Regions from separate parts of the Sorangium sp. So ce726 genome, predicted to be linked through region 4. Evidence: riboswitches for the same ligand, from Rfam matches in the RefSeq annotation. Region 4 holds a riboswitch; each other region holds the start of a gene.

Region 1 (7,600 bases), 5.5 Mb from region 4:
GCGTCGACCTCGCCGAGGTCGTGCAGCACCGCGGCGAGCAGCGCCAGCGCGCGCACGACGTGGACCTGGTCCGCGGCGCGACGGGCGCTCCCCGCGGCGCCGCCGGCGATCTCCGCCGACCGCTCGAGCAGGCCGCGCGCGCCGGCCAGGTCGCCCCGCAGCCGCGCCGTGTACGCCAGCGTGCGCAGGCCGGTCGCGATCGGGGCCGGATCGGCGAGCGCGCCGGCGATCTCGTTGTGCGCCTCGTAGCAGGCGCACGCGAACGCGAGATCCCCGAGTGCACCGGCGTAGAGCCCCGCGTCGTACGCGAGCGATGCCCTCGCGCGCGCGGGCAGCGAGGCCGGCATGCCGCGGGGGTCGTCGCCGCCGGCGAACGCGCGCAGGATGCGTGCGCCGCGGGACATGTCGCCGAGCTTGAGCCCGAGGTGCGCGAAGCCGCCGAGGGCGAGCGCGTAGATCTCGTACGCCTCGCCCGCCCGCCCGGCGCCGAGCAGCTCGGTGAGGATGGCCTCGTACGCGTCGACCGCCCCGCGTTCCCGCGGCGCCCGGCGCGGCGCCTCGTCGAGGCGCGGCTGCGCCGTCGCGCTCCCCGCGGCGTGGACGCGCTCCGGCGGCACGCCGAGCAGCGACTTGAAGTGCTGCCGCACGAAGGGGTGCGTCGAGTAGCAGCGCTCGCCCGGGCGCGCCGCGAACACGAGCCCCAGCCGCTCGATCCGGGCGAGCCCGCGCGCGAGCTCCGCGGCGCCCCACCCCGCCATGGCGCCGGCGATCTCGCCGCCGGCCCGGATCAGCTGAAGCAGCGCCGCCTCGCCCGCGCCGCCGGGGAATACCGAGAGGCGCGCGAGCAGGTCCCGCTCGCCCGGCGGCAGCGCGCGCGCGTAGGCCGACAGCACCGAGCTCAGGCGGCGGGCGAGGACGTCGTCCTGCTCGGCCTCGGCGAGGTGCGCCGCTTGCGCCGCGGAGAGCCGCCCCGCGTCGCCGCCGAGGAACGCGCCCACGTAGGAGCCGAGAACGGCGACCGAGAGCGCGTGGCCGCCCGTCGTCTCGAACAGCGCGCCGAGGGCGCTGTCGTCGCCGCGGATGCCCCAGCGGCGCAGGAGCGACGCCGAATCGCCCTCGCAGAGCGGCTCTGGCCGGATCGTCGCGAGCCCGCCCTCGGCCCAGGCGGACAGATCCGCGAGCTCGAAGCGCGACGTGACGAGCGCCCGCGCGCCGCCGAGCCCGGACGCGATCGCGCAGAGCAGCCGCCGGAGGAGCGCGTCGTGGAGCTCGCCGTGCGCGCGCCCTGCGCCCCCCTCGGCCTGCACGGTCTCGATCCCGTCGAGAACGAGCAGGTGCGGCGGCCCTTGCCCCAGCGCCTCTTTCAGCCGCGCGAGCTGCGCTCCGGGCGCTGCCGGCGGCCGCGGCGCCGCCAGGCCCGAGGCGCCCGCGCCCGGCGCGAAGTAGGCCACGGCCTGGTCGAGGAACGCCTCGGTCCTGGGGTCGTCGTAGAAGCTCCAGACGAGCACCCCGCCAGGCCGCGGGGCGTCGCCGAGCCCCTGGAGGAAGCGCTCGGCGATCGCGGTCTTGCCCGCCCCGCCGACGCCGAGGAGCGCGATCACCCGCGGGGACGGCGGCAATACGTCGGCCCATACGGCGAGCCGATCGAGGATCTCTGCGCGCCCGACGAAGTGCCGCGCTCGCTGGAGCGTGTGCGCGTGCAGCGGGCGCCACGCCGGGGCGGCTCCCTGCGACGGCGCGGGCGCGCCGGCCGGCGCCTTCTCCCCTGCCTCCTCGTCGAGCGCCCTCCCCACCCCGGCGGGCGCCTCCCCCGCCCCCGCAAGCGCCTTCCCCACCCCGTCGGGCGCCTCCGCGGCCTGGCTCGCTGCACCCGCGTCCTCTGCGGCGGGATCCGCCGCCGGCGCGGCCTCGGCCTCGGCCTCGACGACAAGCAGCTCCGCCTCGGCGAGGCCGAGCTCGGCGCCGAGCCGCTCGATGATCCGCCGCCGGGACGGGCTCCGGACCGAGAAGCCGAGCCGCGGATCGTTGACGGCGCCCGACTCGTAGCGGCGGTAGGTCCGCACGTCGACGCCGATCGACGCGGCGACCTGCTCCTGCGTCAGGTCGAGATCGAGCCGCGCCCGCTGGAGGAGCGTGTGGTTGAAGCGGACCGCGGGCTCCGCGCTGCGGCCCGCCCTGGAGACCCGTGCCATCGGTGCGAGCGCTCGATCATCGGCGATGCGGCGCTCTCCTGTCCACCGCGCTGCCCGGTCCTGCCCGGTCCTGCCCGGGTCCGCCCTTCCGGATCCGGTCCGCCCGGACCCACGCTTCACGCATGAGCACCCTGCACGCCGAACGAACCGCCCAGTGCACCGACTACACCGACGATCTCCGCATCTTCACGGTGACGAACGTCCTGTCGCCCGACGAGTGCGAGGGCTTCATCGCGCTCGCCGAGGCGCGAGGCTTCGAGCAGGCGCCGATCGGGGGCGGCGAGGTGATCAACCTCGAGGTGCGCAACAACGGCCGCGTCATGCTCGACGATCCGGAGCTCGCTGCGAGCCTCTGGGAGCGGCTCGCGCCGTGGATGCCGCCGAGCTTCGGCCTCCACCGCGCCGTCGGGCTGAACGAGCGTTTCCGCTACTATCGTTACACCGAGGGCGAATATTTCAACTGGCACGGCGATGGATCGTTCGTGCGATCCGACGGCGAGCGGAGCCTCTTCACCGCGATGATCTACCTGAACGACGACTTCGAGGGCGGCACGACCGATTTCTGGGGCGGTCGGAGCATCGCCCCGCGGCGCGGAATGGCGCTCCTGTTCGAGCATCGCCGGCTCCACCGCGGCGCGGCCGTGACACGGGGGAGCAAGTACGTCCTCCGCAGCGATGTGATGTACCGGCGCGGGTGATCCAGCGCCGCGCGTGCGCCGGCGCTCGGCGCCTCACCCGGGCGCCGCGGCGGCGCCGACGCCGAGCGCCTCGGCGAGGCGCGGCAGCACCTCGCCGGCCCGGGCCTCGATCTTCAGCGCGCCGAGCTCCTCGCCGCGCGCGGAGCCGAGGTTGATCATGGCGATCGGGATGCCTCGCTGCGCTGCGCGCAGCACGAAGCGGTAGCCCGAGAAGACCGCCAGCGAGGAGCCGACGACGAGGAGCGCGTCCGCCGCGTCCACGAGCGCGAACGCCGCGTCGACGATCGGCCTGGCCACGTTCTCGCCGAAGAAGACGACGCGCGGCTTGAGCGGCCCCTCGCAGCGGAGGCACGGCGGCGCCCGGAAGCCCGCCACGTGCTCGGCGGGCAGGTCGGCGTCGCCGTCGGGGGCGAGGTCGGCCGCGAGGCGCAGCCAGCCGGGGTTCTGCGTGAGGAGCCGCTCCTGGAGGGCGGCGCGCCGCTCCATCGCGCCGCACGCGAGGCACGCGACCTCGGAGAGCGTGCCGTGCAGCTCGATGACGCGGCGGCTGCCCGCGGCCTGGTGGAGGCCGTCGACGTTCTGCGTGATGAGGCCCTGGAGCTGCCCCGCCTGCTCGAGCCGCGCGAGGGCGCGGTGGGCGGGGTTGGGCTCGGCCCTGGAGAACCGCTCCCAGCCGATCACGGCGCGCGCCCAGTAGCGCTGCCGGATCTCGGCCGAGCGGGAGAACTCCCGCCCCTGGATCGGGTTCCGCGCGCGGCGCCGCGTCTCGGGCCCTCGATAATCCGGGATGCCGGACTCGGTGCTGCACCCCGCGCCCGTCAGCGCCACGATCCGCTTGCCGCGCAGGAGCGCGACGAGGTCGTCGAGCGGATCGGCCGGACGCGCTTCGCTGGGCAGCATACGACCGCGTTGTGGCCCGTCGCCGCGCGCACCGCCAGCGTCGACCGCGCCACCATGCGACCGAGCATGCAACCCAGCATGCAACCGGGCAAAGGAGCTCCCCCACAACATCTCGCTTGACCGGCTCACTGCACCACCATATGTAGTGGCCATGTTGGTGCCTCGGGCTTCGGCCCGGGGCTCAAAAGGGAACCCGGTGTGAATCCGGGGCTGCCCCGCAGCGGTAAGCGAGAACGATCTCCACAACGCGCACTGGCCCTCGGGCTGGGAAGCGGTGGACCGTAGGAACCCGGCGAGAGCCGGAGCGCTCGTGAGCCCGAAGACCTGCCAACATCCTGCGCAGGGGAGACATCCAGCGCCGGTTTGACCTGGAAGCCTCGAGGGAGGCGGGTAGGTCCGAGCTGGCGCAGACTCTCGCGCTTGTCCCGGTTCCGACCCCCTCCCGCGTTGTCTTCCTTTCGCCCGCGGGGGCGAGCGGTCGGTCCGAGGGCTCCTCCAAAGAGCCTGGCGCACCCGTGCGCATCGGCTGGCTTCTTCGCTCTCGCGGCATCGACGCGAGCGGTCCGGGACCGCTCGGAACGAGCACGACGAGGAGGATGCCATGCTGAACGAACCGTTGGTGAAGAGCAACGGCGCGGCGCCGTTGCGCGCGCTCCACGCACCCCACGCGCCCGCCATGACGAGCGCCGGCGCGGAGGAGACGCTCCCGCACACGACGATGCGGGTGAAGAAGAGGAACGGGTCGAGCGAGCCTGTGGACGTCAACAAGATCGTCCGGGCGGTGAGCCGCTCTTGCGCAGCCCTGTCCGACGTCGACGCGCTCCGCGTCGCGACCAAGACCATCAGCGGCCTCTACGACGGCGCGACGACGCGCGAGCTCGATCAGCTCTCCATCCAGACGGCTGCGTCGCTCATCGCCGATGAGCCCCAGTATGCGAAGCTCGCAGCGCGCCTGCTCGCGACCTATATCGACAAGGAAGTCCGCAATCAGGAGATCCACGCCTTCTCGCAGTGCATCGCCGTGGGGCGGCGGCTGGGCCTCATCAACGATCGACTGCACGGCTTCGTGGCGCAGAACGCCCGCAAGCTGAACGACGCCATCGAGCCGGGGCGGGACCATGAGCTCGAGTACTTCGGCCTGCGGACGCTCTACGACCGCTACCTGCTCAAGCACCCCGAGACGCGCCTCGTCATCGAGACGCCGCAGCAGTTCTTCCTGCGCATCGCGTGCGCGCTGTCCGAGACGGCGGCGCAGGCCATCGAGCTCTACCGGCTCTTCTCGTCGCTCGATTACCTGCCGAGCTCACCGACGATGTTCAACTCCGGGACGAGCCACGAGCAGCTCTCGAGCTGCTTTCTGCTCGACTCGCCGGAGGATCACCTCGAGACGATCTACCAGCGCTACACCGACGTCGCGATGCTCTCGAAGTTCTCGGGCGGCATCGGGCTCGCCTACCACCGGGTGCGGTCGCGCGGCTCGCTCATCGAGAGCACCAACGGGCACTCCAGCGGGATCGTGCCGTGGCTCAAGACGCTCGACGCGTCCGTCGCGGCCGTGAACCAGGGCGGAAAGCGCAAGGGCGCCTGCTGCGTCTACCTCGAGCCGTGGCACGCCGACGTCGAGGAGTTCCTCTCGCTGCGCGACAACACGGGCGACGAGGCCGCGCGCACGCACAACCTGAACCTCGCGAGCTGGGTCCCGGACCTCTTCATGAAGCGGGTCGAGGCCGACGGCGAATGGAGCCTGTTCGACCCGAAGGACGTGCGCGATCTGCCCGATCTCTACGGTGAGGAGTTCGAGCGTCGCTACGTCGAGGCCGAGCGGGCGGGCCTCGCCAGGAAGACGATGAAGGCCCGCGAGCTCTACGCGCGGATGATGCGCACGCTCGCGCAGACCGGCAACGGCTGGATGACGTTCAAGGACAAGTCGAACCGCGCCTGCAACCAGACGGCGCTGCCGGGCCGGATCGTCCACCTCTCGAACCTCTGCACCGAGATCCTGGAGGTGACCTCGAACGAGGAGTCGGCCGTCTGCAACCTGGGCTCGATCAACCTCGCTCGCCACACGGCCACACTGGCGGACGGCGCGATCGCGTTCGACTTCGAGAAGCTCGCGCGCACGGTGCGGACCGCGGTCCGCCAGCTCGACCGCGTCATCGACCTCAACTACTACCCCATCCCCTCGACGAGGCGATCGAACCTCCGCTGGCGGCCTGTCGGGCTCGGGCTCATGGGCCTGCAGGACGTCTTCTTCCAGATGCGCCTGCCCTTCGACGCGCCGGCTGCGCGGGAGCTCTCCAGGCGGATCTCGGAGGAGGTGTATTACCACGCGCTCTCGACGTCCGCGGACCTCGCGGCGGAGAAGGGGCGACACCCGGCGTTCGACGAGACGCGCGCCGCGCGCGGAGAGCTCCAGTTCGACGCGTGGGGCGCCGTCCCGGAGGACACGGCGCGCTGGGAGGCGCTCCGCGCGCGCGTCCAGGCCGAGGGGCTCAGGAACTCGCTGCTCGTCGCCATCGCGCCGACGGCCACCATCGCGTCGATCGCGGGCTGCTACGAGTGCATCGAGCCGCAGGTGTCCAACCTCTTCAAGCGCGAGACGCTCTCGGGGGACTTCCTGCAGATGAACCGCTACCTGGTCGCGGAGCTCAAGCGGCTCGGCGCCTGGAACGACGCGGCGCGCGCCCGGCTCAAGCTCGCGGAGGGCTCGGTCCAGGGCATGGACGAGCTGCCGGAGGAGCTCCGCGCCGTGTACCGGACGGCGTGGGAGATCCCGATGCGCTCGCTGATCGACATGGCCGCGGATCGAGGCGCCTTCATCGATCAGAGCCAGTCGCTGAACCTCTTCATCGAGAACCCCACCATCGGCCAGCTCTCGAGCATGTACTTCCACGCATGGAAGAAGGGGCTCAAGACGACCTATTACCTGCGATCGCGCCCCGCGACGCGCATCGCCAAGGCGACCGTGGAGGCGCCCGACCGCACGACCGAGGGCGGCCCCGCGCCGCGCCGCGAGGGCGGCTTGGGGCAGGCGCCGCCGGAGAAGGCGGCCGCGGACGTGGCGTGTGCGCTCGAGAACCCCGCAGCGTGCGAGGCCTGCCAGTGAGCCGCGTCAGCCGCCCCGCGCGCCTCCTGGATCCGGGCCAGTGCCTCACGCTGCGCCCGATGGCCTATCCGGCCTTCTTCGAGATGTACCGCGCCGCCATCAAGAACACGTGGACCGTGGAGGAGGTCGATTTCTCCACGGACGTGGCCGACCTGCGGAGGATGACCGACGCGGAGCGGCACCTCGTGCAGCGCCTCGTCGCGTTCTTCGCCACGGGAGACTCCATCGTGGCGAACAACCTCGTCCTCAACCTGTACAGGCACATCAACGCCCCGGAGGCGCGGATGTACCTGTCACGGCAGCTCTACGAAGAGGCGCTTCACGTCCAGTTCTATCTGACGCTCCTCGACACGTACATCCCCGATCCCGAGGACCGTCACCGCGCCTTCGCGGCCGTCGAGAACATCCCCTCGATCCGCCAGAAGGCCGATTTCTGCATGCGGTGGCTCGATTCCGTCGAGTCGCTCGGCCGGCTGGACTCGCGCGCCGAGCGGCGGCGGTTCCTCCTGAACCTCATCTGCTTCGCCGCGTGCGTCGAGGGGCTCTTCTTCTTCGGCGCGTTCGCGTACGTGTATTTCCTGCGCTCGCGCGGCCTGCTCCACGGGCTCGCCGCGGGGACGAGCTGGGTCTTCCGCGACGAGAGCGCCCACATGCGCTTCGCCTTCGAGGTCGTGAGCACGGCGCGGCGCGAGGAGCCCGAGCTC
Region 2 (7,600 bases), 950 kb from region 4:
GTTCTCATCAGGGCATCCTATCGCGCGGCAGGCACGGCAGGGGCGCGCGTCGGACGTTCCGCGCGCCCCCGCCGCTCACTCCACCGCCTGCGATTGCTCGATCGCGTCCTCGCGGCGCTCCCGGCGGTTGCACGCGAGCACCTTCTTGCGGACGCGCACCGCGTCGGGCGTGACCTCGACGAGCTCGTCGCCGTCGATCCACTCCATCGCCGTCTCGATCGTGAGCAGCCGCGGGCTGGCCAGGAGGACGTTCTCGTCCTTGCCGTGGTTGCGCACGTTCGACAGCTTCTTCTCCTTGATCGCGTTGACGTCGGTGTCGTTCGGCCGGTTGTGCTCGCCGATGATCATCCCCTCGTAAACCTCGACGCCGGGGACGATGAAGAACATCCCGCGCGGCTGCAGGTGGTGCAGCGCGTACGGGGTCGCCACGCCGGCGCGATCGGCGACGATGGCGCCGGTCGGGCGGCGTATCATCGGGCCGCCCCAGGGCGCCCAGCCGTCGAACATCGTGTTGAGCAGGCCCGTCCCGCGCGTCGCCGTCAGGAAGTCGCCGCGGAAGCCGATGAGCCCGCGCGACGGGACCCGGAACTCGAGGCGGGCGCGGCCGAAGCCGGGGTTCGTCATCTTCACCATCCGGCCGCGCCGGGTGCTGAGGCGCTCGGTCACGATGCCGACGTAGGTGTCCGGCACGTCAATGACCACGAGCTCGAGCGGCTCCATCACCTCGCCGTCGATCTCGCGCGTCACCACCTCGGGGTTCGAGAGCTGCATCTCGTACCCCTCGCGCCGCATCGTCTCCACGAGGATCGCGAGCTGGAGCTCGCCGCGGCCGAGCACCACGAACGTGTCGGGCACCTCGGTCGGCTCCACCCGGATCGCGAGGTTCTTCATCGCCTCGCGCTCGAGCCGCTCCTTCAGGTGACGGCTCGTCAGGAACTTCGACTGCTTGCACTTGCCGGCGAAGGTCGACGTGTTGACGCCGATCTTCATCTTGATCGTCGGCTCCTCGACCACGATGCGCGGCAGGGCCTCGGGGTGCGCGGGATCCGTGATCGTGTCGCCGATCGTGACCGAGTCGAGCCCCGCGATGGCGACCACCTCGCCTGCGACGGCGCTCTCGACCGGGACCCGCTTCAGCCCCTCGTAGACGTAGAGCATCTTCACGTAGCCGCGGGACTGGCCGTCCTCGGTGAGGAGCGCGACGTCGGCGCCCGACCGGGCGGTGCCGCGGACCACGCGGCCGACCGCGAGCCGGCCCACGTAGTCGTCGTGGGTCGTGTTGCAGACGATGACCTGGAGCGGCGCGTCGGGGTCGCCGGAGGGGCCGGGGACCCGCTCGAGGATGGTCTCGAAGAGCGGCTCGAGGTCCTTCGCCTCGTGCTCGAGCTCTCGCTTCGCCTGGCCGAGCTTCGCCACGGCGTAGAGCGTCGAGAAGTCCATCTGCGCGTCGCTCGCCTCGAGGTCGCAGAAGAGGTCGAACGCCTCGGAGAGCACCTCGTGTGCGCGCGCGTCGCTCCGGTCGATCTTGTTGATGACCACGATGATCGGGAAGCCGCGCTGGAGGCACTTCGAGAGCACGAAGCGCGTCTGCGGCAGCGGGCCCTCGGCGGCGTCGACGAGGAGGAGCGCCCCGTCGGCCATCATGAGCGTGCGCTCGACCTCGCCGCCGAAGTCGGAGTGGCCGGGCGTGTCGACGATGTTGATCTTGACCCCGCGGTACCGGATGCTGGTGTTCTTCGCGAGGATGGTGATGCCGCGCTCCCGCTCGAGGTCGTTCGAGTCCATGACGCGCTCGGCCACGACCTCGTTCTCTCGGAAGGCGCCCGACTGGCGCAGCATGTGATCGACGAGGGTCGTCTTCCCGTGGTCGACGTGGGCGACGATGGCGATATTGCGGAGATCATTACGGGGCATATACGGCGGCGGCCGTGTAGCACGCGACCCACGGAGGAGCGAGCCCATCCTCGCTAGAGCCCGAACGTTCGGCCTGCACGGCAGCCGCCCGGCGAGGCGCTTGGGGCGCTTGGATGGAGAGCGCGAGGCGCGCGCGTGGCGCGGATGAGCCCGGGCGCGCCGAGCGGGCGAGGGGAGCGCTAGCGATTGACAGCCGAAGGCGCACGGCCATAGGGTGCGCGCCGTGCTGGTGCCCGGGCGCTCGCCTGGGCCGAAGAGGGAACCCGGTGAAATTCCGGGGCTGCCCCGCAGCGGTAAGCGAGAACGACCTCCACCCCATGCACTGGCCCGCCGAGGGCTGGGAAGCGGTGGACAGTAGGGAGCCGGCCAGGCCGGAGCGCTCGCGAGCCCGAAGACCTGCCAGCGCCCGGCGGCGGGAGACATCCGGCGCCGGTTCGACCTGGGAGCCTCGAGGGAGGCGGTGAGGTCCGAGCCGGTGCAGCTCTGCCTCTGCCACGTCCCGGATACCGAACCGCCCCCCGCGTCGCCTTCCGGTCGCCCGTGGGGGCGAGAGGTCGGTCCAGCGCACCGTGCGATGGCCAGCCATTTCGTCCTCGCGGAGCTCGACGCGAGCGGCCCGACGCCGCTCCGCGCGATTGCGGCGAAGGAGGACACGAATGCTGCGCGAGACGGTCACGACGAGCCACGGGCACCGCCATCCATTTCATCTGCTCGCCGCGTTATCCATGGTGCTGGCCGCCGCGCGGCCCGCGCGCGCCGAGGGCGACACCCCCGAGGCGCCCGCTGCCCCGCCGGAGGCCGCCGCTGCAGCGCCCACCGGTGAGGGCGCGCCCGCGGGCGACGCCGCGATCGAGGTCACGATCCAGGCGGAGAAGCCGGGCAGCGAGGCCGCGTCGCGCGTCTCCGTCGGACGCCGGGAGCTCGAGCTCAGGCCGAGGCTCCGGCCGGGCGACATCCTCGAGTCGGTCCCCGGGCTCTTCGCCGTGCAGCACGCGGGCGGCGGCAAGGCGAACCAGTACTTCCTCCGCGGGTTCGACGCGGACCATGGGACCGACGTCGCCTTCTTCGTCGACGGCGTGCCCGTCAACATGGTCAGCCACGGCCACGGGCACGGCTTCACCGATCTCTACTTCATGATCCCGGAGCTCGTGACAGGGCTCGACGGCTACAAGGGGCCTTATTACGCGAGCATCGGCGACTTCGGTACGGCGGGCGCCGTCAACCTGCGCTTCGCCGAGAAGCTCGAGGAGAGCTACGCGCAGGTCAGCCTGGGGCAGTACGGTATCCAGCGCGGCCTCGTCATCGCCTCGCCGGATCTCGGCGACGCGTGGCGCGCGGTGGCCGCGGCGGAGATCTACCGGAACGACGGGCCGTTCCTGAGCCCGGAGCGGCTCAAGCGCTTCAACGTGTACCTGCGGGCCACGCACGATCTCGGCAACACCGGGAAGGTCCAGATGACATGGATGTCGTACGGATCGACCTGGCACGGCTCCGGCCAGATCCCCGCGCGCGCCGTGTGCGGCGAGGGCGAGCAGGGCGGCCTGAACCCGCCGCCCTCGGCATTCGGACAGCCGTGCATCGACCATTTCGGCGCCGTGGATCCGACCGAGGGCGGGGCGACCGAGCGCCATATGGCGTCCGTCGCTTACTCGACCGCGTGGCGGGACGCCGATCTGAGCGCGCTGGCCTACCTCGTCCGTTACCGCTTCACGCTGTACTCGAACTTCACGTTCTTCAGCGAGGACCCCGTCCACGGCGATCAGATCGAGCAGAACGACGACCGCACCGTCGGGGGCGCCGATCTCCGGTTCCGCAGGCAATACGAGTTCGGCGGGGCGAGGTTCACGACCTCGCTCGGCGCGCAGATCCGCGCGGACGCGATCGACAAGTCCCTCCACCACGACGAGGCGCGCGAGCGGATCGAGGAGAAGAGCAGGACCCACGTCGACGAGAGCCAGATCGGCGTCTACGTCGAGCAGGACGCCCGGCTCCGGCGCTGGCTCCGCGTCGTGCTCGGGGCGCGCGGGCAGTGGATCGACGTCAACGTGGACGACCCAGGCGAGGACCTCGAGGCGGCAGGGAACAGGTCGAGCGGCGCCCGGGGACAGATGCAGCTGCTCCCGAAGCTCACGGCGATCGTGTCGCCCGCCGAGGGGGTCGATCTCTTCGCCCACTTCGGTCGGGGCTTCCACTCGAACGACGCGCAGGGCGCGGTGCTGGGCGAGGGGGCGGCGACGCTGATCACGCCCGCGATTGGCTACGAGGTCGGCGTGCGGGTCGCGCCCTTGCGCGGCCTGTCCCTGAGCGGGGCCGCTTTCCTGCTCGACCTGGACTCGGAGCTGGTCTGGAGCGGCGACGCGGGCGAGACCGAGGCGTCGGGGCAGACGCGGCGCTACGGGATCGAGATCGGCGGGCGCTACCGGCTCAGGAGCTGGCTCTTCGCGGACGTGGACGCGACCTTGACCCGCGCGCGCTTCCGCGAGAACGCCGGCAACGCGAGCGCGGTCGCCCTCGCGCCGACCCAGACGCTGACCGCGGGCGTCGGCGTCCGCCCGACGTTCGGCGCGTTCACGCCGTTCGCGGCGCTGCGGGTCAAGGCGATCGGCGCGCGGCCCGCGACCGAGGACGAGTCGCTCACCGCCGAGGGGTTCACGGTCGTCGACGCCAACGCCGGGCTGCGGTGGAAGAACGTCGAGGTGGCCGTGGACATCCAGAACCTCTTCGACACGACGTGGCGCGAGGTCCAGTTCGCGAGCGAGTCGCGGCTGCGGTACGAGCCGGCCGCGGTCACCGGGATCCACTACTCGCCGGGTTGGCCGTTCACGGCGATCGGGCGGGCGACGCTGTACTGGGAGTAGGCGCGGCGCCGGCTCATGTCCGGCGGAGGTCCTCGCGCAGGGCGTCGAGCGACGCCCGGAACGCGGCTTCGCTCACCGCGTCGCCCGACGCCGCGGTCAGGAGCTCTGCGAACATCTGCCAGGCTTCCCGGATGTCACATACCCTGTGCGGATAACGCTGGCGGGCAATGAGCGTGAGCCCTGTCACGACGCTGCGAACCATCGCCGCCTGGAACCCCGAGCCCTCGAAGACGACCGCTGAACACCTGATGGTTGCGCTCGCCTCCGCGAGGAAACTCGCGATCGCCCTGCGCGCGGGCGCCGGCGGCAACGACGCCCCGCTCTCGACGAGGGTGAGCAGCCCTATGCCGCGCGGGTGCTTCTTCGCGAACTCCGCGCACGCGTCCCTCAGGTGGCGCGCGCCGTCCTCGGTCGTCTCGCGGCGCCAGATGACACAGAAGATCTGGTGCCAGGAAGCCAGGACGTAGTCCGGTTGTCTGGTGACCAGGTGCCAGGGGTCAGGATGCATGATCGTGCTCGTTCTGGAGCGGTCGCGGCGGGGATGCTCGCGGCGGCCTCAGCGTACACCGGCCAGGATACACCGGCGTTTCTTCGCCCGCGACACGCACGCACACCAACTCGAGCGTGAGCCACCGGGCGTCGGCAACGGATCGGCGCCGCGCGCTCCCGGAGCTGATTGGCAAGATCAACCCGGTGCCCTCGAGGTCGGGTGGCTCGCACTGGACACGTTCGATGGCTCCACAATCGATGAGTCCGTCTTTGCACTCTCGAACCGCTCCAGCGGGTAGCGGCTGCCCTGCGCGGCCGCCAGCGGGCGCCCTCGAGGCCGGCTCATAGGGCCATTGCTGTGCTCGTCACTCGCCGCTGCCGGCCGCCACGATGACGGCTCGCGGACGCGGAGAGCAGGACAGGAAGGGAGAGCATGGCATGGCGAACGTGTAACCATGCTGTAGGCTGTGCCGCATGGATCCGACGGGGCTCGGCGCCGATCTGCAATTCCGCATGCTGGTCGAAGGCGTGAAGGACTACGCCATCTTCATGCTGGACACCGAGGGGCGCGTGATCACGTGGAACGCCGGCGCCGAGCAGATCAAAGGATACTCCGCGCAAGAGGTGATCGGCTCGCACTTCTCGCGCTTCTATCCGGCCGAGGCGATCGAGCGGAGCTGGCCACAGACAGAGCTCGCCGAAGCGCGGCGCGTAGGCCGCTTCGAGGACGAAGGCTGGCGCGTGCGCAAGGACGGCTCGATGTTCTGGGCGAACGTCATCATCACGGCCCTCTACGGCCCCGACGGTGAGCTGCGCGGCTTCGCCAAGATCACGCGCGATCTGACCGAGCGCAAGCGCCAGGAAGAGTCGCTGCGGCAGAGCGAGGAGCGCTTCCGCATGCTGGTCGAAGGCGTGAAGGATTACGCCATCTTCATGCTCGACCCCGAGGGCCGGGTGGCCACGTGGAACGCCGGCGCGGAGCGGATCAAGGGATACTCCGCGCAAGAGGTGATCGGCACGCACTTCTCGCGCTTCTATCCGGCCGAGGCGATCGAGCGCGGCCGGCCAGAGATGGTGCTCGCCAGCGCGCGGCGCGAAGGCAGCTTCGAGGACGAGGGCTGGCGCGTGCGCAAGGACGGCTCGGCGTTCTGGGCGAGCGTCCTCGTCACGGCCATCCACGGCCCGAGCGGCGAGCTTCGCGGCTTCTCCAAGATCACGCGCGACCTGAGCGAGCGAAAGCGCCTCGAACAGATGGAGTTCAACGCGCGCCAGATGGAGGAATTCGTGGCGATGCTGGCGCACGAGCTGCGCAATCCGCTGGCGCCGATCGCCAACGCGACCAGCGTCCTCCAGCTCGAAGGCAAGGACAACGCCCAGGTCGTCTGGGCGGCCGGCCTGATGGAACGGCAGGTCGGTCAGCTCGTGCGGCTCGTCGACGACCTGCTCGACGTGAGCCGCATCACGCGCGGCAAGATCGCCCTGGAGTCCAAGCGCGTCGATCTCGCCGACGTCGTGACGCGCGCGGCGGAAGCGTCCCGGACCTGGATCGACGCGCGCGAGCAGGCCCTCGAGGTGCAGCTGCCCGCCGAGCCGCCCGCCGTCGTCCAGGGCGACCTGGCGCGGCTCACCCAGGTGGTGAGCAACCTGCTGCACAACGCGGCGAAGTTCACGCCGCCGCGCGGCTCGATCCGGATCACCCTGGAGGCGGACGACGCGCACGCGACGCTCCGTATCCGCGATAACGGTGTGGGGATATCGCCAGAGCTGTTGCCGCAGGTGTTCGACCTGTTCACGCAGGGGGATCGCAGCCTCGATCGCGCCGAGGGCGGGCTGGGCCTCGGATTGACGATCGTGCGCCGGCTGGTCGAGCTGCACGGCGGGACGGTCCAGGCGCTCAGCGAGGGGTCCGGCCGCGGCAGCGAGTTCATCGTGCGATTGCCGCGGCAGACGCGCCCTCTCGCGCCGTCGACGGTGGGCGCGCCCGCAACGCAAGCCGGACGCAAGCTGCGCGTCCTCGTCGTCGACGACAACCGCGACTCGGCCGAGAGCATGGCGCTGCTGCTGAAGCGCATGGGCAACGACGTGCACGCCGTGTTCGACGGTCCTTCAGCGCTCGAGCTCGCGGCGCAGCTCCAGCCGGACGTGGTGCTGCTCGATATCGGCATGCCGGGCATGACAGGGTATGACGTCGCGCGCGCGCTGCGTCGCATTCCGGGCCTCGCGGGCCTATCGCTGTTCGCGATGACCGGATACGGCCAGGAAGCGGACCGCCGCAGGACCCGGGAAGCCGGGTTTGACGTGCACCTGGTCAAGCCGATCCGCACGGACGTGCTGAAACA
Region 3 (7,600 bases), 5.5 Mb from region 4:
CACGAAGCGCCCTTCGCCAGCGGTCGAGAGGTCCGCGGCGAGCCGGCCGAGCGATACGACCACGTCGTCACCGATGCGCGCCATCCCCGACGGGCGCGGCAGGAGCCCCTCTTCCTCCTCCGGCAGGGCGATGCGCCCCGCGATGGAGTACTCCTTCGTGTCGACGATCAGGAGATCGCCGCCCTCGTCGAACGGCTCAACGCCCGGGCTCGGGTTGCTCCCGTAGCGCGACACGAGCGCGCGGTCCGCGTCCACCTCGATGTAGTCCTGAGGGTTCGACTCGAACCCCTGCCCGACCGGGAGCTGCGCGAGCACCTCGGCGGTCTCGAGATCCATCCATGTGATCACGTTCGTGCCGAACCGATCGAGCAGGACCACGCGGCCGGACGGCGGCGCCGCCCTCGGGACATCGACGTCGCCGGACAGCGCGAGGCTGAGCCCCGGCTTCGCCGAGCCGCTCGACACGAAGGAGGGAGACAGGGTGGTCCCGTCGAGCTCCGACACAACGATGTTCGTCGACTGGTAGTCGCTCGTCACGATGACGACGCCGCTCTCACACGCGTCCCCATCACCGCCGCCGTGGACGCCGCCCGTCGACGGCGGCGGCGAATCCACGTTGCACCCGAGGAGCGGAATCGAGATCGCGATCGCAAATAGACTGATCTTCACCATGTTGACTCCAGTGTGAAAAACACGCTCCGTCCCGGGAGCGGAAACCCGACGACATCCGTACGCCGCGCGTCCAGCAGGTCCGCGACGCGACCTCTCACCGCGAGGTGCCCGCCGAGCCACCTCGCCTCCGCGTCGAGGTCGAGTGTCGCTTGCTCCGCGATCACGCCGAGACCGGCGGGATCGGCGTACCGGCTCGACTGGTACACGGCCCGGAGCTCGCCCGACGCGCCCGAGAACACGGCGCCGCCCGGGCGCTTCCACTCGGCGTGAAGGCGCGGCGCGACGACGAGGCGCGAGCGGAACGGGAGGATGTCGTTCCTCGTCGTCCGCCCCGGCGTCGTGTCCCGCGGATCGAGGAGCGTCGCCGCGATCTCGGCGCGGAGGAACCGGGTCACCTCGACCCCGGCCAGGAGCTCCGCGCCCACGACGCGGGCGCGGCCGACGTTGTACGGCCTCACGTAGCCCTGGCCGGATTTCTCGTACGCGACGAGCCCGGAGACAGCGCTCCCGAACGCGAACACATCGACGAAGGCGCCGCGCAGCACGGCGCCGCGCCCCGTCTGCGCCCGGATCCCGGCCTCGATCGTGGCGCTGGACTCCGGCTCGAGCTCCGCGTTGCCGTGGACGAAGCCGGAGACGCCGTACACCTCGCCGAGCGTCGGGACGCGGACGTAGCGGCCCACGGTCGCGAGGAGCCGGAGCCGGTCGCTCCCCGCCTCCACGCCGACCCGCCCGGTCGGGACGAGCACGTCGCAAGGGCGCTCCCGGTCCGCCCCGGTGGCGTGGCACTCCCCGCTCGCGAGGGCGTGCAGCGCGAGCCCCTCGCCGAGGCGCGCCGCCGCGCTGACGGCGCCGCGCGCGAACGAGCGCTGCGCGCGCGCGAGCGGTACGTCGTCCGGCGCGCGCGAGATGCCCTCGCGCGCGACCGAGAGCACGGGCCGCACCTGGAGCTGGTCGGCGAAGGAGAGCGTCGCCCCGAGCGTCTGCTCCAGCCGGCGGCCGGCGAGGCGTAGCTCCGGCGTGAGCAGCGCGAGCTCGAAGAGGGGATCATGGATCTCCGACCGCGCCTCGATGAACGAGGTGCGCGCCTCGAGCGTGTGCTGCGCCTCTCCGCCGAACGGCACCCGCGCCACGACGGACGTCAGCACGCGCCGCGATTCGCTCCGCGCCTCTCGGGACGGCAGGAGCGCGAGCCTCGGCACGCCCTGCTCGCGGCCTGTGCCGTTCGCGATCACGTCGACGATCGCGCCGCCCCCGAGCTCGACGCGCGCGAGCGCCCAGGCGTCGATCGTGCGCACGTCGGCGTTCTGCCGGCGCTCCACGGTGTCGTCGCTCGTGTTGTTGAAGAGCGTCCCGCGATCGTTGACGAACGCGTAGCGGTTCGTCGCGGCCTCGGCGCTCACCCCGGCGATCGCGCTCACCGGGCCCGCGCTGGCGCCGGCGAACGCCCACCCGCGCCGCGCGCCGAGCGAGCCCGCCATGGCGCCCACGCCGGCCGTCGTCCGGGAAGGCCGCCGCGGCTCGAAGAAGATCGCGCCGCCAGGGCCGAGGCGGTCGGCCTCGATGGGCGCATGGCCGCGGTAGATCTCGATGCGCTCGATGAGCCAGAGGGGCACGAGGGAGAGATCCGCCGTCCCGACGACGTCGTCGTTCAGGCGGACGCCGGCGAGGTACACCGGCGTCTGCGTGGCGGTCGCTCCCCGGAGGGCCGCGGTCGCCGGCCCGCCGAAGCCGCCCGACTCGATGATGAGCACGCCCGGCTGCGTGCGAAGCACGTCCGCCGCCCCGAGCCCCGCGCCGGTGAGGCGCTCGCGGGTCAGCACCGACCCCGCGACGGACCTGTCCCTGGGCGGCGCGGGCGCGCGCATGCGATCCCCCTCGACGTGCACCTCCAGCGAGGCCGTCTCCGGCGGAGCGGCAGCGTGCTCGCCCCCCTTCTCGCCCTCCGGCCTGCGCAGATCGTCGGCGCGGGCGGCCGGCAGGGCCGCCACGGCGCCGCAGGCGGCGAGCGCGAGCCAGCACGCCACGCCGGCGCTGCGGCGCCGACGCGACCGACAATCCGAGGAATCAACCATTCACGCGCCGCCTGCCCGCGTTGACCCAGCGCTGCTCCGGGTGAGCTGAGAGCCGAAGCGAGGGGGCTGCGTGACGGGCTACGGCACCGCGCGCGTGCGAGGTGGTCCAGAGCCTGCGCGCCTTCCCCTCGAAGGCTCAGGTCAGCGCGCGCCAGCGCACCGGCGCGCGCACCTTCGGCAGGTCTTCGGACTCACGGGCGCTGCGGCCGTCGCCGGTCGCTCTCCTACAGATCACCGCTTCCCAGGCTGCTCTGGTGCGTGCCCAGTGCTTCTTGGTGATGGTCGTTCCCGTTCACCGCTGCGGGGGCAGTCCCGGATTCTCACCGGGTTCCCTTTTCAGCTCGCCAGGTGATGGCCGGACGAGCACCGATGGCGGGGCGACTCGTCGCACCCGTCACGCAGGATGTCAACGCTGAAGCGAAGGCCCAGAGCGCCCCGTCCACGGGCCCACCGGCGACGCACACCCGAGACAGAATCGGGAGTCCCTTGACAGTCCTGCGCGCTCGTGCCATGAGTTACTTGAAACTGATTTTCTTTATCAGAATCTAGCGGCCCGAGACCTGACGTCCAGCGCCCGATGATCCGAGCCCACGTGGCTCTCGACGCCCATCGGAGCTGAATGTGACGAGTCCATTTCGACGCTCGCGCCGACTCTGCCCCTCGACGCCTTCGCTGGCGGAGCGCGCGCGGCTCCTTGCAGCCGCGCGCCTGCCCATGGCTGCCGAGGGCGCGCGCCGGCGCTCCTGTAGCGCGCAGCGGCGCCGTGGAGCCGGAAGCGCTGTCGAGCGTCGGGCGACGGGCCTGCGGCGCGCGCTGTCGGCGCGTGCCTCGATCGGACCGCGCGCCGGGCGTCCATCCCATCGAGTTCGACCCCGCGGAGCGCCTCGCGCCGAAGGCGCGGGCCGCGGGGGCCGAGCCGCGCCCGGGCGCTAGCGCCGGGAGCAGCGCCGCTGTCGCGCGGTGACGGGCCCGGCGCCATGGCGCGGGCGCCCCGCCGCAGCCGCTACCCATTTCCACACCTTCAAGGAGTGTTTGATGAGTTCCATCTCGATGCCGGCCTCTGTCGCGCTGCCCGCGGTGAACGCAGGGCAGCTGTTGAAGCAATACACCCCTGAGTCGTCGTTCTTCTTCGCGTCGCCGACACGCACCCTCCTCGCGCAGGGCGTACACGACATGATCCTCGAGCCGAACGGCGCGGATCAGGGCGATCGCCTCGCGGACCGCGTCACAAGGGTGCTCGCGGCGGCGTCGAGAGCCGGCCAGGGGCTCCCCATGGTGGTCGGCGCGGTGCCGTTCAACAGCACGTCGCCCGCGCACCTCATCGTGCCGAGGGCGATCCAGAGCGCTGGCCCGCTCAACCACACGTCGGAGGCGCCGAGATCGCACCTGCCGATCACCATCCAGGAGCTGCGCCAGGTCCCCGAGCCCCGCGACTACGTGCGCGGCGTCGAGACGGCGGTGGGCCTGATGCGGTCCGAGGCGCTGAGCAAGGTGGTCCTCTCCAGGATGCTGGAGATGGTCGTGCGAGAGCCGGTCGATCTCCGCCTCGTCCTCCAGCGCCTCTCGCAGCAGAACCGGAACGGCTACACCTTCGCCGCCAACCTCTCGGATCCGACCGCGGGGCTCTCCAGCTCCGAGCGCGGCGTCCCGACCTCGCGCGCGCGGACGCTCATCGGCGCGAGCCCGGAGCTGCTCCTGTCCCGCTCCGGGCTCCGGGTGATCGCCAATCCGCTCGCCGGCTCCGCGGTCCGCAGCCCGGACCCCGACGAGGACCGCCGGCGGGCGATCGCCCTGCTCGCGTCCGAGAAAGACCGGCACGAGCACGCGATCGTCGTCGACGCCGTCGCCGCCGCGCTCCGGCCGTTCTGCCGGCGCCTGAGCGTCCCCGACGAGCCTTCGCTCACGCAGACCCCGACGCTGTGGCACCTGTCGAGCCGGCTCACGGGGGAGCTGCGCGATCTCTCGATCTCCTCGATGAAGCTGGCCACCGCGCTGCACCCGACCCCCGCGGTGTGCGGATACCCCACGGACCGCGCCCGCGACGCCATCGAGGCGATCGAGCGGTTCGACCGCGGGTTCTTCACGGGGCTCGTGGGCTGGTCCGACGCCAGCGGCGACGGCGAGTGGGCGGTCGTCATCCGCTGCGCCGACGTCGCCGGCCGGGCGCTCCGCCTCTATGCCGGGGCCGGGATCGTCATCGGATCGAACGGCGAGCACGAGCTCGCCGAGACCACCGCCAAGCTCGGGACGATGCTGAACGCGCTCGGCCTCAACCAGGCGCCGGAGCGGGCATGAGCGCTCCGGAGGAAAGCCGGCAGGCGCCCGCGCAGGCGCAACCGCAGGCGCTCGACGGCTGGACTCCGTGGCCGGCCGAGATGGCCGATCTCTACCGGCGCGCCGGCTACTGGCGCGGCGAGACCTTCGGGCGCCTGCTCCGCGAGCGGGCCGCGCGGCACCCGGATCGGATCGCGCTCGTCAGCGGCGATCGCCGGCTGAGCTACGGTGAGCTCGATCGGCGCGCCGATCGCCTCGCCGCGGGCCTCCTGCACCTCGGGCTCCTGCCGGGGGATCGCGTCGTGGTCCAGCTCCCGAACATCGCGGAGTTCTTCGAGGTGTGCTTCGCGCTGTTCCGGCTCGGGGCGCTCCCCGTGCTGGCCCTGCCCGCGCACCGGCGCGCCGAGATCGCGTATTTCTGCGAGCACACCGAGGCGGTCGCCTACGTCATCGCCGACCGGGACGGCGGGTTCGACTACCGCGAGCTGGCGAGCCAGCTCCGGCGCGACGTCAGGACCTTGCGGCACGTGCTCGTGGCCGGCGAGCCGGGCGAGCACACAGCGCTCTCCAGCCTGGATCGGGAGCCCGTCGAGCTCCCGGAGCCCGCCGCGGGGGACGTCGCCTTCTTCCAGCTGTCCGGCGGGAGCACCGGCGTACCGAAGCTCATCCCGCGAACGCACGACGACTACCTCTACAGCGTGCGGGCCAGCGCGGAGATCTGCGGGCTCGACGAGGGCAGCGTGTACCTCGCCGTCCTCCCCGTCGCGCACAACTTCACGCTCAGCTCACCCGGGAGCCTGGGCGTGCTCCACGCCGGCGGCCGCGTGGTGCTCTGCCGCCGCCCCAGCCCGGACGAGGCGTTCCCGTGGATCGAGCGGGAGCGGGTCACGCTGACCGCGCTCGTGCCGCCGCTCGCCTCGGTCTGGGTGGAGTCGGCCCGGACGGCGCGGAACGACCTGTCGAGCTTGAAGGTGCTCCAGGTGGGCGGCGCCAGGCTCCCCGCGGAGGTCGCGCGCCGCGTGGGGCCGACCCTGGGCTGCAAGGTGCAGCAGGTGTTCGGGATGGCGGAGGGGCTCGTCAACTACACCCGCCTCGACGACCCCAACGCCGTCGCGATCGAGACGCAGGGCCGGCCCATCTCGCCCCACGACGAGGTCCGGGTCGTGGACGACGACGACCGCGACGTCGAGCCCGGGCAGGTCGGTCACCTGCTCACGCGAGGGCCCTACACGATCCGCGGCTATTACAGGGCCGACGCGCACAACGAGAAGGCGTTCACGCGCGACGGCTTCTACCGCACGGGCGATCTCGTGCGGCGGACCCCGGAGGGCAACCTCGTCGTGGAGGGCCGCGCCAAGGATCAGATCAACCGCGGCGGCGAGAAGATCGCGGCCGAGGAGGTCGAGAACCACGTCCTCGCGCACCCGGCGGTGCGCGACGCGGCGCTCGTCGCCATGCCGGACTCCCACCTCGGCGAGCGATCGTGCGCGTTCCTCGTGGCCCGCGGGCAGCCGCCGCCAGCGAGGGAGATCAGCGCCTTCCTGCGCGAGCGCGGCGTCGCCCAGTACAAGGTGCCCGATCGCATCGAGTGGCTCGACGCCCTCCCGACGACGAGCGTCGGCAAGGTGGACAAGAAGGCGCTCCGCCGGTGGATCGCCGACAGGCTCGCGCAGGGAGCGCGCGCCTGAGAGGACAGCGCGGGCCCAGGCGGCGCAGCGACGCCCGCGGCCCGTTCCATCGACAGGAGCGCTGCGACCAGAAGAGAGAGAAGAGAGGAACGACCATGGCCATCCCCCGCATCCAGACCTATCGCATGCCACGAGCCGAGGAGCTCCCGGAGAGCCGGGTGTCATGGCGGCCGGACCCGGGGCGCTCCGTCCTCTTGATCCACGATATGCAGGAATATTTCCTCGGCTTCTACGACGCGAGCGCGTCGCCGATGGTCGAGCTGATCGAAAGTGCCCGCCTGCTCCGGGAGCGGTGCACGGCGAGCGGGATCCCGGTCGTCTACACGAAGCAGCCCGCCGAGCAGACGAGGGCCCAGCGCGGCTTGCTGACGGATCTCTGGGGACCCGGGCTGACGCAGCAGCCCGACAAACACGAGATCGTGCGCGAGCTCGCGCCGGGAAGCGCCGACACCGTGCTCACCAAGTGGCGTTACAGCGCCTTCCAGCGCACGGAGCTCCTGGATCTCATGCGCCGGTGGGGCCGCGATCAGCTGATCGTGTGCGGCGTGTACGCGCACATCGGGTGCCTGCTGACCGCGTGCGAAGCGTTCATGAACGACGTCCAGCCGTTCCTCGTGACCGACGGGACCGCCGATTTCTCCCGGCAGCAGCACGACATGGCCATCGCCTACGTCGCGCAGCGCTGCGGCGTCGCGCTGCCGACGAGCGACGTCCTGGCCGCGCTCGCGCCCCGCGAGCGGGCGAGCGCCCCGCAACGCGCCATGCCAGCGCCGGCGCCGCTCGGGGGGACGCAGGACCGGACGCCGTGGGTCGAGTGCCTGCGCGGCGACGTGGCCGAGGTCCTCGACCAGCTCCCCTCGGCGATCTCCGATCGCGATAACATCCTCGATC
Region 4 (7,600 bases):
AGCTCTTCGTGGTAGACGCGGGCGAGCTCGGCCTGCATCGCGGGCTCGACGGCGCTGCCTGCGGCGAGGGCGATCTCCAGCTCGAGGAGGCGGGCCACGGCCTGCCATTCCTTCCGCTGCTCGTGCCGCCCGCGCGCCGCGCCGAGCAGGCGCTCGACGTCCCCGGGGCCCGCGCCGTTGTTCGGAGCGGTCACGGCCTCCGCGAGCTCGTTCCAGGCTGCCTCGTTTTCGGGCTCATCCTGCAGACGCCCAAGGGCCATCCGAATCGTCTCAACGCTCATCGTCTCTCCGCGGACCTCGCGAATTCGGTCCGGTCCGTTCACGGGCCGGGCGAAGATAGCCGGGCGGACGACACGGTTTCAAGGTTCCTCGCCCCCGCGGGCCTGGAAGGTGGGGCGGAGCTTTCGCGCGCTTCTGCTTCTGTGGCGCGGGGACGTCCGAGCGGGCGGGCCGTCGGGCGGTCTGGCCGCGGCGAGGGCGGTTCACCGCGCTCTCGGGTTCGGCTATCAACCGCGGCCATGGAAGCTACGACGATCAAGCGCTTCGGGGTGATCGGCGCGGGCCAGATGGGGCGAGGCATCGCCCAGGTCGCCGCGGCCGCGGGCCTCGAGGTGGTCCTGTGCGACGTCTCGAGGGCGCTGGCGGAGTCGGGCAAGGCCCAGATCGCCGCCATTCTCGCGAAGCAGGTGGAGAAGGGCAAGCTGGCCGCGGAGGCGCGGGAGGCGCTCCTCGGCCGCGTCGCGGTGGCCGACGGGATCGCGGGCCTGGGCGGGGTCGACCTGGCCGTGGAGGCGGTGACCGAGAACTTCGAGGTGAAGAGCGGGATCTTCAAGCTCGCCGACGCGGCGCTGCCGAAGGGCGCGATCCTGGCGTCGAACACGTCGTCGATCTCGATCACGCGGCTGGCGGCGGTGACCGGGCGGCCTGAGCGGGTCATCGGGATGCACTTCATGAACCCGGTGCCGCTGATGAAGCTGGTCGAGCTCGTCCGTGGGGTCCAGACGTCGGACGCGACGTACGAGGCCGTCCGGGCGCTCTCGGTGGAGCTCGGCAAGACGGTGATCACCTCGAAGGACCAGCCCGGGTTCATCGTGAACCGGATGCTGATCCCGTTCCTCAACGAGGCGTGCTTCGCGCTCCAGGAGGGGCTGTCCACGCCGGAGGACATCGACGCAGGGGCGCGGCTCGGGCTGAACCACCCGATGGGGCCGCTCGAGCTGGCGGACCTGATCGGGCTCGATACGGTGCTGTCGATCGCGGAGGTGCTGCACCGGGAGTTCGGGGACTCGAAGTACCGGGCGGCCACGTTGCTCCGGAACCTGGTGGCGGCGGGGTGGTACGGGAAGAAGAGCGGGCGGGGGTTCTACGTGTACGACGAGAAGGGGCAGAAGAGCGGGCGGGCGGTGTAGGCGGCTGCTGCGGAGCCAGGGAGGGAGGGGGCGCCGCGCGGGGGGCCGGCGGGGTAGGGCCCCTCCCACGAACTCGCGCCTTTTGGGGGGCTATGGCCGGCTGAACGGCGGGGCCGGTCCGGGAGGGCGTCGCAGGGAGCGGGCCGGCGCTCGGGTTCGTGGGGCCCTACCCCGCCGGCCCCCCGCGCGGCACCCCCTCCCTCCCTGGCTCTCTCCAGGGGGGATCCAGGGGGGATGATGACGGGGAGCGACGACGGTAGCCGCGCGAGGCGAATACGGGTGTGCGGCTCGGAGGACGGGCGGTCTGCTCGACTCACTACGATCGCACGCGGGCTCGCGACAGGGGCGTCACGTCGCGCGCACCCGCACTCAATCGATGAGTTCGGATCGTCGAGCGACGGGCCGTGTCCCGGAACAGACGCGTGACATCCTCTGGAAATCGCTCGCTTGGAAATCGCTCGCTTGGAAATCGCTCGCTCGTCGGCTCGGCAACGGCCTCGACACAGCGGGATCGGGCGGACACGGAATGACGCCTTCCATGGCCCACGGCAGGCGCTTCCCCCCGGCGCGGGGCGCTGCTAACCACGCTCCATGACCGCTCAAGAACAGCAGCCGGGGGCCCCTGCTCGCGGTACGCTCCAGTTCGTCGCCGTCGAGCGCGCGGATCACGTCGCCACCGTGACCATCCAGCGGCCCGACAAACTCAACGCCCTGAACCCCGCCGTCCTCGGCGAGCTCACCACGGCCTTCCGCGATCTCCTCGCGCCCGCCGACGGCAACGAGGTCCGCGCGGCGGTGCTGACCGGCGCCGGCAAGGCGTTCGTCGCCGGCGCCGATATCGCGGAGATGGCGGCCATGAACAGCATCGCCGCGAAGCGGTTCGCCGACGCAGGCCACCGGCTCGCCGAGCTCATCGAGACTGCCCCCTTCCCCGTGATCGCCGCCGTCAACGGCTTCGCGCTGGGCGGCGGCTGCGAGCTCGCCCTCGCCTGCGACTTCATCTACGCCGCCGAAGGCGCCAAACTCGGCCAGCCCGAGGTGAACCTGGGCGTCATCCCAGGGTTCGGCGGGACCCAGCGGCTGCTGCGACGGGTCGGGCCCGGACGCGCGCGCGAGCTCGTCTATTCAGGAGACATGATCACCGCCCAGCAGGCGCTGTCGATCGGGCTCGTCAACGCCGTCTTCCCGGCGACCGAGCTCCTCGCGCGCGCCCGCGAGACCGCCCTCAAGATCGCCTCGCGCGGGCCGCTCGCCGTCGCCGCCGCCAAGCGCGTCCTCCTGCGCGGCGAGAGCCTCGACCTCGCCGCCGCCAACGAGCTGGAAGCCCAGGCCTTCGCCGCGCTCTTCGGCAGCGATGATCAACAGCTTGGAATGAAAGCGTTCCTGGCGAAATCGCAGGCCACGTTCACCGGGAAGTGAGAGCTCCGAAGGCGCGAACCGCGCTCGACGGCAAAAAAATACCGCGCATCACGCTGGAGGGGGGCCCAGAATGACCGCGGCAGGGACACCGCGCCGGAGTCTTGAACGTCCGTCACGGTGCTAAGAAACAAGACCGCATGCGCTCCGGGCTGGGGGGTCCGCGCCGGTGCGCATGCGGTAGTCAGATTGTGGCATCCGCAAGCGCGTTGTCGATAACAAAGTGCAACGCCTGCACGCCGAGCGAGCAGAGCGCTCAAGGCGCGAAGACGGCCAGGCGGGCGCGCGACCCACAACCACCAGCTCTGCGGGAATTCACGTTCGAGCCGGGCATACCCCTCCACCGAAGACAGCGCTCAGCGCAGCGTTCGTCTCGCATTCCGAGACGAGCGAACACGAAATCCCCCATCTCTTCAATAAGAGATGCCACGAGGCAACGGGCCGTACACCGGACACCTGCTCCCGAGTAAAGAGCCAGGACGAACAAAGCACACTGCGGAAAGAACGCGCCGGCGCCTTGTATTCAAGCGCACGAGAGACCCCATGCGGGCGCAGCCCGCGACAGGCGCTGGACCCTCGCGGCGATAAAGTAAACAGATTTTATCTAAGGCGGACATAATTCAAGACGTGTGCTCGACGACTCTTCGCATGATGCGTCTGGGTCAATTTCTCGGCCATCGCATCACAGGGCCTCGATCGCTCGCCGGCGCGTCCATGTCTGCTCGATGGGGCGCCGACGGGCGCGCGGCGCGCCTCGGCAGTGATGGCCTCGTGCGCCTCGGCAGCGCCCCCGAGGGCGGGGTGCCCACCTGCGCGGGCATCACCGCCGCACCGACGCTGTAGACGAGGGCGCTCGCGGCGGGCCGCGGCGAGCCGGACCGCGCAAGGCGGAAGCTCGCGCCCCCGGGTCGACGCACCCGGGTTCGCCCGGTCCGCGCCCTCAGGTGGGCGCGCCCGGCTCCCGCGATCGCGTCGCCAAGACGCGCAGGCCGACGCGCAAGGCAGCGCGCGCGAGGCGGAGCTGGCCCGCGCTCGACGGGAAGCTCGTCTGACATGCCGTGCCGCATGCAGCGCCCGCTGAGCACCTCCTCGGCGATCGGGGCGCGACGTCCTTGACGCCGGGCGCGAAACGGGATTACCGAGCACCGGCCTGACAATCCATTCCTCGGGTGCCCTCCGGGGCATAACAGGGAAGCCGGTGCAAAACCGGCGCGGTCCCGCCACCGTGAGTGGGGAGCTGCCTCCGAAGACCACTGGGCCTCCTTGGAAAAGGCCTGGGAAGGTGGACGCAGCGCAGGGAGCTCGATCAGCTCCCTGAACCCATGAGCCGGGAGACCTACCCGAGCCCCCCACGAGGTGCAGCTTGCGCACGTCTTCGTGGCGTTCGGGTGCGGACTTCACCCGGAGCGCCGAAATCGGTCTTCACGGCCGCGCTGTGTCGATCGCCGCCGTGTCTATAGGGACGCTCCTCTCGCCCCGGCCCGCGGCCGCGATGCACCTCGCGGAAGGCGTCCTGCCGCTCGGCTGGTGCGCCGTCTGGAACGCGCTCGCCCTGCCCTTCGTCGCGATCGCCCTCCACCTGCTCCGGCGCCGCACCCAGCAGGACACCTTCTACAAGCCGTTCGTCGGCCTCATCGCCGCCGCCGTCTTCGCGATCTCGTGCATGCCCGTGCCGGTGCCGACCGCCGGGACCTGCTCCCACCCGTGCGGCACAGGGCTCGCGGCGGTGCTCATCGGCCCCTGGATGACCGTCCTCGTCACCGTGGTGGCGCTCCTTATCCAGGCCCTCTTCCTCGCGCACGGCGGCCTCACCACGCTCGGCGCCGACGTCGCGTCGATGGGCATCGCGGGCGCCTTCACCGGATATTTCGCCTTCCATCTCGCGCGGCGCTGCGGCGCGAACCTGTGGGTCGCGGGGTTCCTGGCGGGCGTGACGTCGGACTGGGCAACCTACGCCACCACGGCGCTCGCGCTGGCGCTCGGGCTCTCGGGCGAGGGGTCGGTGACGTCCATGTTCACGGGTGTCGCCCTCGCCTTCGTCCCCACCCAGCTGCCGCTCGGCCTTCTCGAGGGCGTCATGACGGCGGGGGCGCTCGCCTTCCTGCGCGCCCGGCGGCCCGACATCCTGGACCGGCTCCAGGTCGTCCGGCTCGCCCCGAGGGCGTCGTGATGCGGCGGCTCGGACAGCGCCCGATGTCCGCGCTGCTCGCGCGGCGCGCGCGCGCGGCGCTCCAGCTCGCCGCTTCCCTCTGGCTCGCCGCCTGCGGCAACGCGTCCTGGGACGGCGTCGACGAGGCCGTGGTCCGCCGCGTCGCCGAGGACGCAGGGCGCCACGACACGGGGCCGCTGTTCGCGGGCCTCGAGGGCGACCTCCTGCTCTTCGCGTTCCTCTGGGCGGGGCTCCTCGCCGGCTTCGCCCTCGGCTATTTCTCGCGCGTGCTCTTCGTCGAGCGCGCCGGCGCGCCCGCGGGCAAGGCCGGCGGCGAAGGCCTCCGTGCGGACTGATTCCCCCGCGCGGCTCCGCGACGTGGACGCCCGGCTCCGCCTCGGGGCCGCCGTGGCGGCGTGCTGCGTCGCCGCGGGCGCGCGCTCGTCCGTCACCCCGGCCGCGCTGCTCCTCCTCGCGTGCGCGGCCCTCCGCCTCCAGGGCACGCCGGCGCGCGCCGTCCTCCGCGCCGCCGCGCCCGCGGCGTGGATCGGCGTGGTCGCGGCGGCGCTCGCGCTCGCGCTCACGCCGGGGGCGCCGCTCTTCCCCGGCGCGCCGTTCCCGGTCGACGCGATCACGGCCGAGGGGGCCCGCCGCGCCGTGGCCATCGGCGCGCGCGTCCTCGCGGCGGCCGCGGTGCTCCGCTGGCTCGCCGGCGCCGCCGCGCCCGCCGAGATCGAGGCGGCGCTCGCCGGGCTCGGCGTCCCCGCGGCCCTGGTCGAGCTGCTCGCGCTGACGCGGCGCTTCGCCGGCGTGCTCCAGCGCGCGGCCGACAGCGCGTGGAGCGCCGCCGCGCTCCGCGGCGGGTTCACCCGCCCCGGCGCCGCCGCGCGCTCGGCCGGCGCCGTCGCGGGCGTCGTGGCGCTCCGGACGCTGGAGCGCTCCGAGAGCGCCGCGCTCGCGATGCAGCTCCGCGGCTACCACGGGAAGCTCCCCGTCGCTGACCGAAGGACGAGCGCGCCCGCCGCGAACCTCGCGTTCGCCGCCGCCGCCCTCGCGGCCCTCGGGCTCAGCGTCGCCGCGGGAGAGGCCGGATGATCGCGATCGCGCTGCGCGCCCCCCGGCTCGGCTACCGGCACAGCGAGCCCGTGCTGCGCGACGTGCACCTCGACGTCGCCGAGGGCGAGTCCGTGGCGGTGCTCGGCGGCAACGGCGCCGGCAAGACAGCGCTGCTCCGGACGCTCGTCGGCCTCCTCCCGGCGCCCGGCGGCGGCGTCGAGATCGCCGGCCGCCGCGTGGGCTCGCCCTCGGACGCCGTCGCCGCGGGCGCCGCGCTCGTGCTCCAGGACCCGGACGACCAGCTGCTCGGCGCGACGCTCCTCGACGACGTCCTGTTCGGCCCGAGGAACCTCGGCCTGCCCGCGCCCGAGGCGCGGCGCCGCGCCGAGGAGGCGCTCGCCGCCGTGCAGATCGCGCACCTCGCCGATCGAGCCATCGAGGCGCTGAGCTTCGGCGAGCGCAAGCGCGCGTGCATCGCCGGGATGCTGGCGATGCGGCCGCGGGTGCTGCTGCTCGACGAGCCGACCGCGGGGCTCGACCCGGAGGGCGAGCTCGCCCTGTGCCAGACGCTGCGCGCGCTCTCCGAGCAGCAGGGGACCACGCTGGTCACCGCGACACACGCGGTGGATCTCGTGCCGCTCTTCGCCACGCGCGCGGTCCTGCTGGGCGACGGTCACGTCCTCGCGGACGGGCCGCCGCGCGAGGTGTTCGCGCGGGGAGAGCTCCTCGCGCGGGCGCGGGTGCGGCGGCCGTGGGTCGCCGAGCTCTGGACCCGGATGACCCCCGTGCCGCCGCGGGGCGGCGCGGGCCTACCGCTCACCCTGGAGGAGGCGCTCGCGTGCATGACGACGGTCTCCTGCTGATCGGCCACGGCAGCCGCGACGCCGCGTCGAACGCCGAGTTCGAGGCGATCGTGGCCGATTACGCCGCGGCGCGGCCCGGGATCGCCGTGCAGCACGGCTACATCGAGCTCGCGACGCCGCACCTCGCCGACGCGCTCGCGGCGCTCGCGGCGCGGGCGTCGCGGGTGGCTGTCGTGCCGCTCTTCCTGTTCGCGGCGGGGCACGTGAAGAACGACATCCCGCTCGCGCTCGATCGGGCGCGGGCCGCGCACCCGGGCGTGCGCTTCTCGGCGGCGCGGCCGCTCGGCGTGCACCCGGCGCTCGCGGAGCTCGCGTTCGAGCGCGCCGCGACCGCGCTGCCGGCCGACCCGGCGGCGCGGGCCCGATCGGCGCTCGTCGTCGTGGGGCGCGGGTCGAGCGACCCCGACGCGAACGGCGACTTCTGCAAGACGGCGCGCCTCATCGGCGAGGGCCGCGGGCTCCAGCTCGTCGAGCCGACCTTCATCGGCATCACCCGGCCCTCGGTCGAGGAGACGCTGGAGCGGGTCGCGCGGCACCGGCCGGAGCGCGTCGTGGTGGTCCCCTACTTCCTCTTCGCCGGGCGGCTCATGACGAAGCTCGCCGAGCAGGTCGACCGCTTCTCGTCGACGTACCCGTGGATCCGGGCGTCGCTCGCGCCGCACCTCGGCCGGTCGAGCGCGCTCGAGGGCCTGATCGACGAGCGCGCG

The links. A riboswitch is a leader RNA that binds a small molecule or an ion and turns the genes downstream of it on or off. The one in region 4 is predicted to bind cobalamin.
Region 1: another riboswitch for cobalamin. It lies ahead of WME79_RS21840 (ribonucleoside-diphosphate reductase subunit alpha); the one in region 4 lies ahead of WME79_RS01360 (energy-coupling factor ABC transporter permease).
Region 2: another riboswitch for cobalamin. It lies ahead of WME79_RS04820 (TonB-dependent receptor); the one in region 4 lies ahead of WME79_RS01360 (energy-coupling factor ABC transporter permease).
Region 3: another riboswitch for cobalamin. It lies ahead of WME79_RS21855 (TonB-dependent receptor domain-containing protein); the one in region 4 lies ahead of WME79_RS01360 (energy-coupling factor ABC transporter permease).

What each region holds. Positions count from the first base shown of each region.
Region 1 covers NZ_CP150349.1:5,839,581-5,847,180, forward strand. The annotation lists gene WME79_RS21825 (helix-turn-helix domain-containing protein) at 1-2,192, opposite strand, end outside; gene WME79_RS21830 (prolyl hydroxylase family protein) at 2,315-2,890, shown strand; gene WME79_RS21835 (NAD-dependent protein deacetylase) at 2,924-3,790, opposite strand; cobalamin riboswitch at 3,929-4,136, shown strand; gene WME79_RS21840 (ribonucleoside-diphosphate reductase subunit alpha) at 4,467-6,896, shown strand; gene WME79_RS21845 (ribonucleotide-diphosphate reductase subunit beta) at 6,956-7,600, shown strand, end outside.
Region 2 covers NZ_CP150349.1:1,297,297-1,304,896, forward strand. The annotation lists gene WME79_RS04810 (hypothetical protein) at 1-8, opposite strand, end outside; gene typA (translational GTPase TypA) at 76-1,962, opposite strand; cobalamin riboswitch at 2,125-2,332, shown strand; gene WME79_RS04820 (TonB-dependent receptor) at 2,571-4,772, shown strand; gene WME79_RS04825 (hypothetical protein) at 4,786-5,280, opposite strand; gene WME79_RS04830 (hybrid sensor histidine kinase/response regulator) at 5,736-7,600, shown strand, end outside.
Region 3 covers NZ_CP150349.1:5,848,084-5,855,683, forward strand. The annotation lists gene WME79_RS21850 (hypothetical protein) at 1-672, opposite strand, end outside; gene WME79_RS21855 (TonB-dependent receptor domain-containing protein) at 666-2,699, opposite strand; cobalamin riboswitch at 2,907-3,133, opposite strand; gene dhbC (isochorismate synthase DhbC) at 3,783-5,042, shown strand; gene WME79_RS21865 ((2,3-dihydroxybenzoyl)adenylate synthase) at 5,039-6,709, shown strand; gene WME79_RS21870 (isochorismatase family protein) at 6,805-7,600, shown strand, end outside.
Region 4 covers NZ_CP150349.1:351,589-359,188, reverse strand. The annotation lists gene WME79_RS01380 (tetratricopeptide repeat protein) at 1-260, opposite strand, end outside; gene WME79_RS01375 (3-hydroxyacyl-CoA dehydrogenase family protein) at 519-1,409, shown strand; gene WME79_RS01370 (enoyl-CoA hydratase/isomerase family protein) at 2,001-2,828, shown strand; gene WME79_RS01365 (hypothetical protein) at 3,540-3,668, shown strand; cobalamin riboswitch at 3,976-4,183, shown strand; gene WME79_RS01360 (energy-coupling factor ABC transporter permease) at 4,282-4,995, shown strand; gene WME79_RS01355 (hypothetical protein) at 5,019-5,330, shown strand; gene WME79_RS01350 (CbiQ family ECF transporter T component) at 5,320-6,069, shown strand; gene WME79_RS01345 (energy-coupling factor ABC transporter ATP-binding protein) at 6,066-6,893, shown strand; gene WME79_RS01340 (CbiX/SirB N-terminal domain-containing protein) at 6,869-7,600, shown strand, end outside.